One region of the Solwaraspora sp. WMMB762 genome, then DNA from elsewhere that is predicted to be linked to it. Evidence: riboswitches for the same ligand, from Rfam matches in the RefSeq annotation. Region 1 holds a riboswitch; the other holds the start of a gene.
What was found. Region 1 has a riboswitch for cobalamin ahead of ACN27J_RS18775 (hypothetical protein). Riboswitches for the same ligand answer to the same signal wherever they lie in the genome.
Positions count from the first base shown of each region.

Region 1 (7,567 bases):
GCACCCCGGTCGAGGCCGTCGGCCTGGACCTGGTGGCGGGACCAGGGAACCTTCACCGGCTCGCCGCCGCCGGCCCACTGGGTGGCAAGACGATCGTCGCCGGCCTGGTCGACGGCCGCAACATCTGGCGTACCGACCTGCGGGCCGCCATCACGGCCGGCGCGACCGTCGCCGGCCTCGCCGATCACATGGCCGTGTCCACCTCCTGCTCGCTGCTGCACGTCCCGGTCGACCTGGCCGACGAAACCCGCCTCGATTCCCGGCTGTCCGAGCGGCTCGCGTTCGCCCGCCAGAAGGTCGACGAGGTCGTCGTGCTCGGTCGGGCGCTGCGCGACGGCACCACGTCACTGCCCGCCCCGGTGCCGCCCATTCCCGCGCAGTGGCGTCACGACGATGTCCGTGGCCGCCTGACCGCTCTGCGGCCCACCGACCGGCAGCGCGGCGACTACGCCACGCGCGCTGACCGCCAGCAGGAACGGCTGGGACTGCCGGAGTTGCCGACCACCACGATCGGGTCGTTCCCACAAACCAGTGAGCTGCGCAAGGCCCGTGCCGCGCACCGGGCCGGCAGGCTCGACGACGCCGGCTACGCGTCGCGGATGCGCGCCGAGGTGGAGCATGTCATCCGCCTACAGGAACAGTTGGGACTGGACGTGCTCGTGCACGGTGAACCGGAACGCAACGACATGGTCCAGTACTTCGGCGAGCAACTCGACGGCTTCGCGGCCACCGAGCACGGCTGGGTGCAGTCGTACGGCTCCCGCTGCGTCCGCCCACCGATCATCTACGGCGATGTGGCACGCAAGGCCCCGATGACGGTGGAGTGGTCCACCTACGCGCAGTCGCTGACCAGCAAGCCGGTCAAGGGCATGCTCACCGGTCCGGTCACCATCCTGGCCTGGTCGTTCGTCCGCAGCGACCAGCCACTCGCCGACACCGCCGACCAGGTCGCGCTGGCCCTGCGCGACGAATGCCACGACCTGGAGGCCGCCGGGATCCGGGTCATCCAGGTCGACGAACCGGCGCTGCGGGAGACGCTGCCGTTGCGCAAGAGCGACCAGAAGGCGTACCTGGACTGGGCCGTCGGCGCGTTCCGGCTGGCCACCAGCGGCGTCGCCGACGACACCCAGATCCACACCCACCTGTGCTACTCGGAGTTCGGTGAGGTGATCACCGCCATCGACGCTCTCGACGCCGACGTCACCAGCATCGAGGCGTCCCGGTCGAAGATGGAGGTCCTCGACGACCTTGCCGCGATCGGCTACAGCCGAGGTGTCGGACCCGGGGTGTGGGACATCCACTCGCCCCGGGTGCCGCCGCGCGACGAGGTGATCGAGGCGCTGCGTCGGGCCGTCGCGGCCGTGCCGGCACGGCGGTTGTGGGTGAACCCGGACTGCGGCCTGAAGACCCGCGCCTACCCCGAGGTCGAGGCGTCCCTGCGTCACCTGGTCGCGGCCGCCGCCGAGGTCCGCGGCAACTGACATCGCTACACCGGGCGGTCCCGTCACGGGACCGCCCGGCTCGACCCGGGAGGAATATTGAACGTCGAATCGACTGCTTTCCGAGCCGCGATCGAGGCTGTCCGCGCGGTGGAGCCACAGATCGCCGATGCGATCGTCAGAGAACTGCACGATCAGCGGGAGTCGCTGAAGTTGATCGCCAGCGAGAACTACGCCTCACCGGCGGTACTGCTGGCGATGGGTAACTGGTTGTCCGACAAGTACGCGGAGGGCACGATCGGCCGCCGCTTCTACGCCGGCTGCCACAACGTCGACACCGTCGAGGCGGTGGCGGTGGAGCACGCCAAAGCGCTCTTCGGCAGCCCCTACGCATACGTCCAGCCGCACTCCGGCATCGACGCCAACCTGGTGGCGTACTGGGCGATCCTGGCTGACCGGGTCGAGGTCCCACATCTGCGCAGGTTCGAGCGGCGGCAGGTCAACGACCTCACCGACGCTGAGTGGGCGCAACTACGCAGCACGTTCGGCAACCAGCGGATGCTCGGCATGTCGCTGGACGCCGGCGGTCACCTCACCCACGGATTCCGGCCCAACATCTCCGGCAAGATGTTCGATCAGCGCAGCTACGGCGTGGACCCGACCACCGGGCGTATCGACTACACCGCACTGCGGGAGACGGCTCGTGAGTTCAAGCCTTTGATCATCGTCGGTGGCTACTCGGCGTATCCCCGCAAGGTCAACTTCGCGGTGCTGCGGGAGATCGCCGACGAGGTCGGAGCGACCTTCATGGTCGACATGGCCCACTTCGCCGGGCTGGTCGCCGGCAAGGTCTTCACCGGCGACTTCAACCCGGTCGAGCACGCACACATCGTCACCACCACGACCCACAAGAGCCTGCGTGGCCCGCGCGGCGGGGCCGTCCTGGCCCAGCCCGAACTCGCCGACCAGGTCGACCGCGGCTGCCCGATGGTGCTCGGCGGCCCACTGAACCATGTCGTCGCGGCGAAGGCGGTCGCGTTCGCCGAAGCCCGTCAACCCGCCTTCGCCGCGTACGCCCAGCAGGTCGTCGACAACAGCCAGGCCCTCGCCGACGGGCTGATGCGCCGCGGCGTGCGCCTGGTCAGCGACGGTACCGACAACCACCTCGTGCTGATCGACGTGCACCCGTTCGGCCTGACCGGCCGCCAGGCCGAACAGGCCCTTCTGGACAGCGGAGTGGTGACCAACCGCAACGCCATTCCCCGGGACCCCAACGGCGCCTGGTACACCTCCGGCATCCGGATCGGCACCCCGGCTCTGACCAGTCGCGGCCTCGGCGTCGGTGAGATGGACCAGATCGCCGACCTGATCCACACCGTGCTCACCAGCACCACGCCGACCGAGGGATCCAAGGCGAAATACCAGATCGACCCGGCCCTGGCCGACCGGGTCAGCAAGCAGGCCACTGAGCTGCTCGCGGCATTCCCGCTCTATCCCGGCGTCGACCTCGCCTGAGCGGACCGGTCCGGGTGGCATCACTATCGCGTGTGTGCCACCCGGACCGTGAACCATTGCGAGATCCGGTCCGCGTCGTTTCAGACCAGACCTTCGACGGTGGCGACCGCGTCGGCGAGCTCGGGGCATGGACCCAACACCCCGGCCGCCGGTGTGGTCTGGGGCGACCAGCCCTTCCCTGCGATCACGACGGCGGGCTGGTAGCCCGACACGTCAGCGAGCGTCCGGAGAAGCTCTGGCCCGCGGTGATGCCGACTGTGACTCCACAGCACGACGACGGTGGGTCGGCGACGACTCACAGCGTCGGCGATCGTGGCGGCTCGCAGCCCGGAGCCCAGGTGCACCGAGGCGATCCCGTCTTCGGCGAGCGCGGCGGCCACGGCGTCCAGCGCCAGGCAGTCGCGGCGCTCGCCGATGGCGATCAGCAGGACCCGAACCGGCGATCCGGAGCGGGGTCGCGGCACCGTGGCGAAGACCTCACTCAAGCAGCGGGCAAGCACCCGCCGGGTGAGCGCTCGACGTGCCTCGCTGTATCGGGCTCGGCTGATCAGGATGAAGGCGGGGCCGGCCAGGGTGTGCCAGGTGTGCGCTACGCCCTGTGCGGCGACCGCCGCAGTCAGGGTTTCCCGCAGGGTCAGTACGTCCATGCGGCGAGCGGCGCGGGCGATCCCACGGGCTGCGGACTCGGTGTGGTGGTCGACGGCAGGGTGGACGACGGGCTGCAGTGTCGCCTGTCGGCGAGCCTGCAGGGCGGCTTCCGCCGCGGACACGCCACGCGCGGTCAACTGGGCCATCACCGTGAGCGCGGCCACGTCCTGTGGCGTGTAACGGCGATGTTGACCGGCTTGGTGACCGCTGGGGCCCAGCCCGTACCGCTGGTGCCAGGACCGCAGCGTCGTGGGGGCCACACCGAGCCGGCGGGCGAGTGCACCGGCGGGCAGCGGCGATTCGGTCGGAGTTCGGCAGTCGTCGGGTGCCGGGGGGTGGCGGCCGGTGGACGGCATGAGGTGAGGCGGCCGGTCGTCACTCATCGGCGTCCCTGCGGCGTGAACACCGACCAGACCCCCGCCGAGGACGGTGCCGTGACCGGTGCGGTTGCGGAGGGCTCCCGGAGGTGACGGTGACTCATGGTCTCGTCTCGGGTGCGGACGCGGGTCGCGGGAGTCGCTGGGCGCGCGTCAGGTCGCTGAGCTGGTTGTCGGCATCGCGTCGTGTGTCGCAGCAGGCCGGTGCTTCCGCGAGGAACTGCTGGATCGTGATGAGCAGTTCGGTCAGGACGCGCACCTGGTGGGTCAGGCTACGAAGCCGGGCCTCGCGTGCTCCGAGTTGCCGGCGCGCGGTGGCGAGACGTTCGTAGTCGGCGACCGGTAGGACGACGAGTTCTTCGCCGTTGATGATCGTGCGTCGGGGCCGCAGCGGTTTGCTCATGGGGTGCTCCGCTCGTGGTGCGGGACAGGGGTGATCGGCCGGCAGGTGCACAGGTTGACGTCGAGGCGATCCCCGCAGCGTGCTCGGACGCTGAGCTTGCATGGCATGCTCCTGAGCGTGAACCGCAGACGGTGCGGCTCGCCAATGCCGGTCGGCATACGGTGCTGTCGAATCGATGCCGCGCGCACCTCTGTCTCCTTCCGGCCGTGAAGACTCGGCACGGAGAGGGTGCGATCGAGCGCAGCACGGGGGACGTGCCGTCGCTGATGGTCAACCCGCCCTCGAAGGTCACCGAGCTCGCCACAGGCCTCGTGCATGTGGACAGCGGGCAGGTCTTCGGACTCGTGGGCGTGACCGGGAGATCCCGGGCTTCCTAGTGACCGTCACTTCCCAAACCCGAATCGGGTCCAGTGTCCTCGACGATGGTCGTTCCCACTTACCGCTGCGGGGCAGTCCCGGACTCACACCGGGTTCCCTCTTGCGCCGCCACGACTGGATGCCGCAGCAGACCGGCTGCGAGGCAAGGATACCGTGTCAGAGCTCTCGAACTGGCCGGCATCTATCAAGCCATCGCTGTCGACGACAACCCGGGTGGCGGCGCTGCGCTAGACCTGCGGTAACACCGGGCCGAGCAGACCACTGGCGCGCAACGTGCGATGTACCACCGGATGCTCGGCGGGCAGGCCGTACCAGTGTCGGTACACGGCCAGAACGACGTCCCGAAGGTGCGCCGGAGGCAGGGGTGCCCGTGGGCGTCAGCCGGTAGAAGCCGTAGCCGGTGTGTTCCCGTGTGGTGTGGTGGCGCGTAGTCCCGGATGGGCAGCTCCCGAACGCCCAGTCGTTGGGAGAAGGTGATGCGCCGGTGCCGTAGTGTTTGCTCACCACGTTCGATGCACGCTATCTGCGGTCCACCGCGTAGGGGATGACGGTGCGCCGGTTCTCGTCGATGAGTAGGCCGCCGGCGGCGGGCGGACGGGCGCGTTGGGCGCAGTCGCGGCGTTCGCAGATGCGGCAGCCGAGGCCGATCGGGGTGGCGGTGCGGGGGTCGTCGAGGGCGATGCCGTCGCTGTAGACGAGCCGGTGGGCGTGGCGTACTTCGCAGCCGAGAGCGACGGCGAAGGTGCTGCGCGGGCTGTGGTGTCCGCGTCCGCCGTGGGTGACGGTGCGGGCGATCCAGAAGTAGCGTTTTCCGTCGGGCATCTCGGCGACCTGGGTGAGGATCCGTCCGGGGGCGGCGATCGCCTCGTAAATGATCCACAAAGGGCAGGTGCCGCCGAAGCGTGAGAAGTGGAAGTCGGTCGCGGACTGTCGTTTCGAGATGTTCCCGGCGCGGTCGACGCGCAGGAAGGCGAACGGTACTCCGCGGCGGGTCGGTCGTTGCAGGGTGCTGAGCCGGTGGCAGACGGTTTCGAAGCTGACGCCGTACTGGCCAGCGAGCAGGTCGACGTCGTAGCGCAGTTGTTCGGCCTGGCGGTGGAAGTCGGTGTAGGGCATGAGCAGCGCGCCGGCGTAGTAGTTGCCGAGGCCGATGCGGGCCAGCGCGGTCGCCGGCGGCGAGGTGAGGCCGGTCGCCAGCTCGCTGATCTGGTCGCCGTGTTCGAGGAATGCCAGCTGGGTGGCCATCTGGAAGGCGCGTTGGCCGTTGGCATGGTTGGCGGCCAGGTAGAGCACCCGGCTGTCCGGGTCGAACCGGCGTGATTCGCCGGTGGCGGGGGGAGTCGTGACGACCACCCGGACACCGTGCTGATCGAGCAGGTATTCGCTGAGCGCCTCGGCCGCTCGGGCGGGCGTCAGCCGTAGGTGGCTGGCGAGCTGTTCGGCGGCGGTGTCCAGTGGGTCGAAGTGGTTGTAGTGCTCGTAGAAGAAGTCGCGTACGGCGTCGTGCGGCTCACCGAGCAGCGGCGGGTTGCCGGTGGGTCCGGCGAGGGCGGCGACCCGTCCGACGGCGTCCTGGTAGCGCTGGTGCAGGGCGACCAGAGCGCGGGCGGCGGCCGGGTAGTCGCGGACGAGTTCGACGACCTCGACCGGGTCGACGCTCACGCCGCTCGCCTCGTCGGCCAGCGCGGTGCGCACGTCGGCACCGAGTCGCTCCACGTCGGTGTCGGCGAAGTGTTCCGGATCGACGCCGAGCACCTTGGCCAGGCGCAACAGGATGGGCGCGGTGAGCGTGCGTTGGCTGTTCTCGATCTGGTTCAGATAGCTGGTGGAGATGTCTAGACGGCGGGCGAGTTCGGCCTGGGTGAGGCCATGCTCGCGGCGGAGCCGGCGCAGTTTGGCGTGCGCGTACAGCTTCTTGTCCGCCGTCACTCGTCGCCTCCTCGCGGTGCCCCGAGCTGCGAATATAACACTTGCAAGTTTTGCAAACGTTGCAGTTTCACTGCTCCCGTCGTGGAAAGTACGCATTTTCCGGGCCTCGACGCAGGACCTGTCGGCCGGTGAGCCTGACAGGGTGACCGCCGAGCCTGAGGAGACCCTGTTGATCGAGCACGTCGTACGCGTATCGCCCAGTGCGGAACGGCTGCCCCGCGACCGGCAGCTGGCCTGGGCTCTGGCCGAGGTGGCCACCGCGCGCGCTCCGCTGGACGCCGACGCGGCGGCGATGGTCGCCAACCGGGTGATCGACAACGCCGCGGTGGCGATGGCCGCGCTGTCCCGGCGTCCGGTCGCGGTGGCCCGGGCGCAGGCCCGGCCGCATCGGATGGCCCCGGGCGCGTCGATCTTCGGCGCCGACCCGGCGCTGCGGGTGTCGCCCGAGTGGGCGGCCTGGGCCAACGGCACGGCCGTGCGGGAGCTCGACTTCCACGACACCTACCTGGCGGCGGACTACTCCCACCCGGGGGACAACATCCCGCCGTTGCTCGCCGTCGCCCAGCACGTCGGTGCCAGCGGCGCGGACCTGCTGCGCAGCCTGCTGGTCGCCTACGAGGTGCACGTGGCCCTGGTGACCGGGATCTGTCTGCACAAGCACAAGATCGACCATGTGGCGCATCTGAGCGCGGCGACGGCGTGCGGGCTGGGCGCGCTGCTGCGTCTGCCCACCGAGGTGGTCTACCAGGCCATCGGTCAGGCGGTGCACACCACCACCGCCACCCGCCAGTCCCGCAAAGGCGAGATCTCCTCGTGGAAGGCGTACGCCCCCGCGTTCGCAGGCAAGGCCGCGATCGAGGCGGTCGACCGCGCGATGC
Region 1 is NZ_JBMHMD010000001.1:4,210,217-4,217,783, reverse strand. Features, by position in the region: gene metE (5-methyltetrahydropteroyltriglutamate--homocysteine S-methyltransferase) at 1-1,481, shown strand, start outside; gene ACN27J_RS18785 (glycine hydroxymethyltransferase) at 1,539-2,954, shown strand; gene ACN27J_RS18780 (MerR family transcriptional regulator) at 3,035-3,985, opposite strand; gene ACN27J_RS18775 (hypothetical protein) at 4,080-4,382, opposite strand; cobalamin riboswitch at 4,693-4,911, opposite strand; gene ACN27J_RS18770 (short-chain fatty acyl-CoA regulator family protein) at 5,280-6,689, opposite strand; gene ACN27J_RS18765 (MmgE/PrpD family protein) at 6,832-7,567, shown strand, end outside.

Region 2 (7,567 bases), 3.4 Mb from region 1:
CACGGATGGTGGCGAACGACTGCCGGTAGATCTCTGCCGCGTCGCGGATATGGTCCATCATTGCTCCTCACGTGCGGTCTGGACGGCCGCACCAAGGGCGGCCCCGGTCGGGAGGCGGATGCTGGTCCGGTCGGGGGCGTCGATCTGGTACCCGTCACCGGTGGCGGTCACCCGGACCATCGGACCGGCCGGACTGCCGCAGCCACGCTCACAGCCGATCCAGTGCACCGGAAGGCGGTGACGACGCCCCGGTGCTGGCACACCGCCGGTCGGGGCCGGCCGCCCGGTGTGCGTCGCTGCCGCGTCGGCGCGCACGTCGGCCCGGGACCGGGCACAGCCCGGCAGCCCGGCGCAGGCGGTCACTCCGAGCCACGGCGAGTCGGGGTCGGTAACCAGCCCGGCGCGGGTGAGCCGGTCCGCCCAACCGGCGGGGTCGGTGACCCGGGGCAGCACCACCCCCCGCCACGGCGTGATCCTCAGCTGCGGCGACGCGGCCGCGAGCAGGTCGACCTGGTCGACTGTCAAGCGTCCCAACGGGACCGCCACGACGAGGGCGAAGTCGCCGTCGGGACGGTGCCGCACCCCGACCTGCGCGACGGGGCCGCCGGCCGGCGTCAGTGGTTGCCACCGCCGCGCGGTACGCCGTACCCCGGGTGCGGTGCCGGCCCGGATCACGACGCGGTCCAGCGCTGCCGGAGTCAGGTCATCGAGGCGCCACGCGCTGCCGGCCGCTGCGTCCGGATCGTCCAGGAAGGCACGGGCGGCGGCGACCGCGACCCGTACCGCGTCGGCGGGCCGGGCCCGCAGCCCGTGGTCGGCACCGGCGAGCAGCACGGTCACCTCGTCGTCCGGTCCGGGCAGCAGACCGACGTCGGCTCGGGCCGCGACGGTGTCGCCTCGGCCATCGTCGATGGCGAAGAGGAACCGCCCGGAGAGCCGGGCCAGGTCCGGCTCCGCGCAGATCGCCGCGTCGAGGGCGCGGACCTGCGCCCCGACGTCCCAGGCCGCCGGGGTGTCGATGTCGGCGAGGGCGGAGCCGAGGATATTGCGGACCCGTTCGTGCGCGGTCGACGGTAGCAGCCCGGCCGTACGCAGCCGGGCGGCGAGCGGTCCGGTGGCGGCGGCCGCGACCGCGCGCACCTGGACGTTTGCCCGGCTGGTCAGTTCGAGATGTCCATCACCGTGGTCGCGGGCGACGGCGGCCAGCAGCCGCAGCTGGGCGGCGGTGAGCAGCCCTCCGGGGCAGCGGATCCTGGCCAGCAGGCCGTCGGCGGCCGGGTGCAGTTGCACGGCACCGGGGCAGGCATCGGGTGCGCCCCGGGCGGGCGGCGATGGCAAGGCGGGCACCCGGCGGATACTACGGGTCGTCCCCGGACGGCGGCCGCCGCACAGCGAATACATCACACCTTGACGAAACGTCCGCCGGTCGTGACAGTGTTCGGTAGCCAGACGCGGCGACAAGCGGAGGAAGTCCGGTGTGAATCCGGTGCGGTCCCGCCACTGTCACCGGGGAGCAGACCCCACCGACGGCCACGGTCCCCTCAGTCGGGTGCCGGAAGGCCGGGGCGAGCGTTGATCCGGGAGCCAGGAGACTCCGGTCGCCGCGACCGACGACCCGGGGCGCGGACCCCGAGGGAGGACCGGGCGTCCGATGATGCTACTTTTGTCCACTTCAGATACTGATCTGTTGAGTGGACGGGCCAGCGGTGCCGACTGGCGCCTGGCAAACCCGACCCGGCTGTCGGTCGACGACCTTCCGCAGCTGCTGTCCGGCGTCGACCTCGTGGTGGTCCGGCTGCTCGGCGGCCGCCGGGCCTGGCCGGACGGGATGGACGCACTGCTGGCCGACGGCCGCCCCGTGGTGGTGCTCAGCGGTGAGCAGGCACCCGACGCCGCCCTGATGGAGCTCTCCACCGTACCGGCCGGGGTGGCCGCCGAGGCGCACGCCTACCTGGCCCACGGCGGCCCACCGAACCTCGCCGAGCTGCACCGGTTCCTGTCCGACACGGTGCTGCTCACCGGGCACGGCTTCGCCGCGCCGCAGCCGGCTCCGGAGTGGGGCGTACTGGAGCGCACGAGCGTGCCGGCGGCACCGGGGCGGCCGACCGTGGCGGTGCTCTACTACCGGGCCCACCACCTGGCCGGCAACACCGGCTTCGTGCACGCGCTGTGCGACGCGGTCGACGCCGCCGGCGGTCGGGCAGTGCCGGTCTACTGCTCGTCGCTGCGCTCGGCCGACCCGCAGCTGCTGGCCACCCTGCGCCAGGCCGACGCCCTGGTGGTGACGGTGCTGGCCGCCGGCGGGACCAGACCGGCGACCGCCGGCGCCGGGGGCGACGACGACGCCTGGGACGTCGGCGCCCTCGCCGAGCTGGACGTGCCGATCCTGCAGGGGCTCTGCCTGACCAGCTCGCGGCAGACCTGGGCGGCCAGCGACGACGGACTGTCCCCGTTGGACGCGGCCACCCAGGTGGCCATCCCCGAGTTCGACGGCCGGCTGATCACCGTGCCGTTCTCGTTCAAGGAGATCGACGCCGACGGGCTGTCGGTCTACGTCGCCGACCCCGAGCGGGCCGCCCGGGTCGCCGGGATCGCGGTCCGCCACGGCGCGCTGCGGCACATCGCGGCGGGCGACAAACGGATCGCGGTGCTGCTGTCGGCGTACCCGACCAAGCACGCCCGGATCGGCAACGCGGTCGGCCTGGACACCCCCGCCAGCGTGCTGGCGCTGCTGCGGACGTTGCGCGAGGCCGGCTACGACGTCGGGCCGCCGGACGGTCCGGACGCGGTCCCCGGCCTGGCCGACGGCGACGGCGACGCGTTGATGCACGCGCTGATCGCCGCCGGCGGGCAGGATCCGGACTGGCTGACCGAGGATCAGCTGGCCGGCAACCCGGTGCGGATCCCGGCCGCCGACTACCGCCGCTGGTACGCGGAGTTCCCGGCCGAGCTGCGCGAACAGGTAGAACGGCACTGGGGTCCGCCACCGGGCGAGCTGTACGTGGACACCTCCCGCGACCCCGACGGCGAGATCGTGCTCGCCGCGCTGCGCGCCGGCAACATCGTGCTGCTGGTGCAGCCGCCGCGCGGCTTCGGGGCCAACCCGGTGGCCATCTACCACGACCCGGACCTGCCGCCGAGTCACCACTATTTGGCCGCGTACCGGTGGCTGGAGCACGGCTTCGGCGCGCACGCCGTGGTGCACGTCGGCAAGCACGGCAACCTGGAGTGGCTACCGGGCAAGACGGTCGGGCTCAGCGCCGGCTGCGGGCCGGACGCCGCCCTCGGCGACCTGCCGCTGATCTACCCGTTCCTGGTCAACGACCCCGGTGAGGGCACCCAGGCCAAACGCCGGGCGCACGCCACCCTGATCGACCACCTGGTGCCGCCGATGGCCCGGGCGGAGAGCTACGGCGACATCGCCCGGCTGGAGCAACTGCTCGACGAGCATGCAAACATCGCCGCCCTGGACCCGGCGAAACTGCCGGCGATCCGGGCGCAGATCTGGACCCTGATCCAGGCCGCCCGGCTCGACCACGACCTCGGTCTGGACGACCGGCCGCACGACGCCGAGTTCGACGACTTCCTGCTGCACGTCGACGGCTGGCTCTGCGAGGTCAAGGACGTGCAGATCCGCGACGGGCTGCACGTGCTCGGCTCGGCACCGGTCGGCGCGGCCCGGGTCGACCTGGTGCTGGCGATGCTGCGGGCCCGCCAGATGTGGGCCGGGCAGGTGGCCGCGCTGCCCGGCCTGCGGGAGGCGCTGGGCCTGGACGAGTCCGGCACCGACCGCGATGGCACCGACGCGGCCGAGGCGGTCGCCCGGGAACTGGTGGTCGCGATGGAGGAGCACGGTTGGCGACCGGACGCCGCCGCCGAGGTCACCACGCGCGTGCTCGGCGGTGGCGACGACGGGCGGGCCACGCTGGTCACCCGGATTCTGGAGTTCGCGGCGACCGAGGTGGTGCCCCGGCTGGCCCGCACCACCGACGAGCTGGCCCACGTCGTGCACGCCCTGGCCGGCGGGTACGTGCCGGCCGGGCCGAGCGGGTCACCGTTGCGCGGGCTGATCAATGTGCTCCCGACCGGGCGCAACTTCTACTCGGTGGATCCGAAGGCGGTGCCGAGCCGGCTGGCCTGGGAGACCGGTCAGGCGATGGCGGAGTCGCTGCTGGCCCGCTACCGGGCCGACACCGGCGACTGGCCCCGTTCGGTGGGACTGTCGGTGTGGGGCACGTCGGCGATGCGTACCGCCGGAGACGACATCGCCGAGGTGCTGGCGCTGCTCGGCGTACGGCCGGTGTGGGACGAGGCGTCGCGGCGGGTGACCGGCGTCACGGTGGTCCCGACCGAGGAGCTGGGCCGGCCCCGCATCGACGTGACGGTACGGATCTCGGGTTTCTTCCGCGACGCGTTCCCGCATGTGGTGGCCATGTTGGACGACGCGGTCCGGCTGGTCGCCGCGCTCGACGAGCCCGACGAGGTGAACTTCGTCGCCGCGCACGCCCGCGCCGACCTGGCCGCCCACGGCGACACCCGGCGGGCCACCATGCGGATCTTCGGCTCCAAGCCGGGGACGTACGGTGCCGGGCTGCTGCAGCTGATCGACAGCCGCAACTGGCGCGACGACGCCGACCTGGCCGAGGTTTACGCGGTGTGGGGCGGCTACGCCTACGGCCGGGACCTCGACGGCGCGCCGGCCCGCGACCAGATGGAGTCGGCGTACCGGCGGATCGCGGTGGCGGCGAAGAACATCGACACCCGCGAACACGACATCGCCGACTCCGACGACTACTTCCAGTACCACGGCGGGATGATCGCCACCGTCCGGGCGTTGACCGGGTCGGCCCCGGCGGCCTACGTCGGTGACAGCACCCGGCCGGAGGCGGTGCGCACCCGCGCGCTGCACGAGGAGACCGCCCGGATCTTCCGGGCCCGGGTGGTGAACCCGCGCTGGCTGGCGGCGATGCGCCGGCACGGCTACAAGGGGGCGTTCGAGCTGGCCGCCACGGTCGACTACCTGTTCGGCTACGACGCCACCGCCGGGGTGGTGGCCGACTGGATGTACGACAAGCTGGCCGAGACGTACGTGCTCGACGAGGTCAACCAGCGGTTCCTGACCGAGTCGAACCCGTGGGCGCTGCACGGGATCACCGAGCGGCTGCTGGAGGCGGCCGACCGCAAGCTCTGGGAATATCCCGACCCGGCGGTGCTCGACGGGCTGCGGGAGGTGTTCCTGCGTACCGAGGGCGACCTGGAGGACCGCGCCGGTTGACCTGGACGGTGCGGTGCGGTCGGCCGGGCGCGCCGGCGGTGCCGCGCGTAAGGTCGAGGCATGAGTGCGGCGGCGTCGGGGAGCATCCGATACGACGGGACGACGGTCGCCGGCGCGCAGCCGGAGAGCGTGCTGCTACCCGGCCACGACGTGCCGCTGGGCCGCTACACGACGGTCCGGCGGCTGCTGCCGCAGCGACCCCGGCGCATGGTCGGTGCCTGGTGTTTCGTCGACCACTTCGGGCCCGACGATGTGGCCGGGCGGCCCGGCATGCAGATTCCGCCGCACCCGCACACCGGGCTGCAGACGGTGACCTGGCTGGTCGACGGTGAGATTCTGCACCGGGACAGCCTGGGCAGCGTGCAGTCGATCGTGCCGGGACAGCTCAACCTGATGACCGCCGGGCACGGCATCGCCCACTCGGAGCAGTCGCCGCCGGCCCATCCGCCGGTGATGCACGGCCTGCAACTGTGGGTGGCGTTGCCCGAGTCGGCCAGGCACGGCGAGCCTCGGTTCGAGCATCATGCCGCGTTGCCGCAGGTGGGTGCCGGTGACGCGCAGATCACCGTGGTGGTCGGCGAGTACGCCGGCGTCCGGTCCCCGGCCGAGATGGCGAGCCCGATCGTCGGAGCACAGGTCGACATCGACACCGATGCGCCCGTCGCGCTGACGCTGCGCGACGATTTCGAGTATGCCCTGCTGACGATGTCCGGCACGGCCCGGGTCGACGGGATGGAGCTGGCCCCGGGCGGGCTGCTCTACCTGGGCGAGGGCCGGTCGGCCACGACGGTGACCACCGACGGCCCGGCCCGGCTGTTCCTGCTCGGCGGGGAGCCGTTCGACGAGCCGCTCGTGATGTGGTGGAACTTCGTCGCCCGCAGCCACGAGGAGCTGGTCGCCGCCCGCGACGGCTGGGCGGCCGGCAGGCGGTTCGGCACGGTGACCGGCTGCGTCGACGCCCCGCTGCCGGCGCCGGAAATGCCGATCACCCGGATCAAGGCCCGCGACCGGCACGGCCGTACCGTCGGCTGACCGTCGCACGATCGGTCGACTTCGTCGATGTATCGAAATTCTTCGTTCACAATCTTTACTGTTAACTATCTTTACGCTAACTTCGTCGGCAACGGCCGGCCGCCCCACCGCCACCCACGACGTGCGGAGCGCCCCCATGCGACGACGAATTCTCCTGCCCCTGCTCGCCACCGGCACCATCCTCGGCACCCTGCTGGTCGCCACCCCGGCCAACGCGCACGGCTACATCTCCTATCCGCCCAGCCGGCAGGCGATGTGCGCGCAGGGCCGAGTCGCCAACTGTGGCCCGATCGTGTGGGAGCCGCAGAGCGTCGAAGGCCCCAAAGGACAGCGCACCTGCCACGGCGGGGTGAGCCGCTTCGCAATCCTCAACGACGACAGCGTCAACTGGCCGGCCACCGCGGTCGGCGGGGCGGTCACCTTCACCTGGACGCTGACCGCCCGACACGCCACCAGCACCTGGGAGTACTACGTCGGCGACAACCGGATCGCCGTGTTCGACGACGGTGGCCGACAGCCCGCCGCCACCGTGTCGCACACCGTGCACCTCGGCAGCCGCACCGGCCGACAGAAAGTGCTGGCGATCTGGAATGTCGCCGACACCACGAACGCCTTCTACTCCTGCGTGGACGTCCAGATCGGGGCCGGGCCCGGCCCGTCGCCGACCCCGCCACCGCCGTCACCCACTCCGACGCCACCGCCGCCGACCACCGCGCCACCGACCACCGCGCCGCCCGGCCAGCCCGGTGGCACCTGGGCCGCCGGCACTGCGTACCAGGTCGGTGCCGTCGTCAGCTACGCCGGCGTCGACTACCGGTGCCGGCAGGCACACACCGCGCTCGCCGGCTGGGAACCGCCGAACGTACCGGCACTGTGGCAACGACTCTGACCGGTCGGTGCATGATGTACACATGTCGCAACCGCTCGGTCGGCCGTTCTGGCGGTTCTGGAGCGCCGCCACCCTCGCCAACATCGGTGACGGGATCCGCCTCGCCGCCCTCCCGCTGCTGGCCCTGTCGCTGACCGGCGACCCGCTCGGGCTGGCCGTCGTCGCCACCGCGCAGACCCTGCCGTGGCTCGTCGCCGGGCTGGCCGTCGGCGCGCTCGCCGACCGGGTCGCGCCGCGTACGCTGCTCGCCGCCGCCGACACGGTGCGTGCCCTGCTGCTGGCGGTCCTGGTGGCGACGGTGGCCACCGGCACCGCCACCATCGCCCTGGTGGCCGTCTGCGCGTTCGGTCTCGGCGTCGGCGAGGCGGTAC
Region 2 is NZ_JBMHMD010000001.1:769,590-777,156, reverse strand. Features, by position in the region: gene ACN27J_RS03705 (precorrin-8X methylmutase) at 1-61, opposite strand, end outside; gene ACN27J_RS03700 (precorrin-3B synthase) at 58-1,347, opposite strand; cobalamin riboswitch at 1,465-1,595, shown strand; gene cobN (cobaltochelatase subunit CobN) at 1,652-5,275, shown strand; gene ACN27J_RS03690 (pirin family protein) at 5,336-6,307, shown strand; gene ACN27J_RS03685 (lytic polysaccharide monooxygenase) at 6,444-7,196, shown strand; gene ACN27J_RS03680 (MFS transporter) at 7,219-7,567, shown strand, end outside.
Region 2: another riboswitch for cobalamin. It lies ahead of cobN (cobaltochelatase subunit CobN); the one in region 1 lies ahead of ACN27J_RS18775 (hypothetical protein).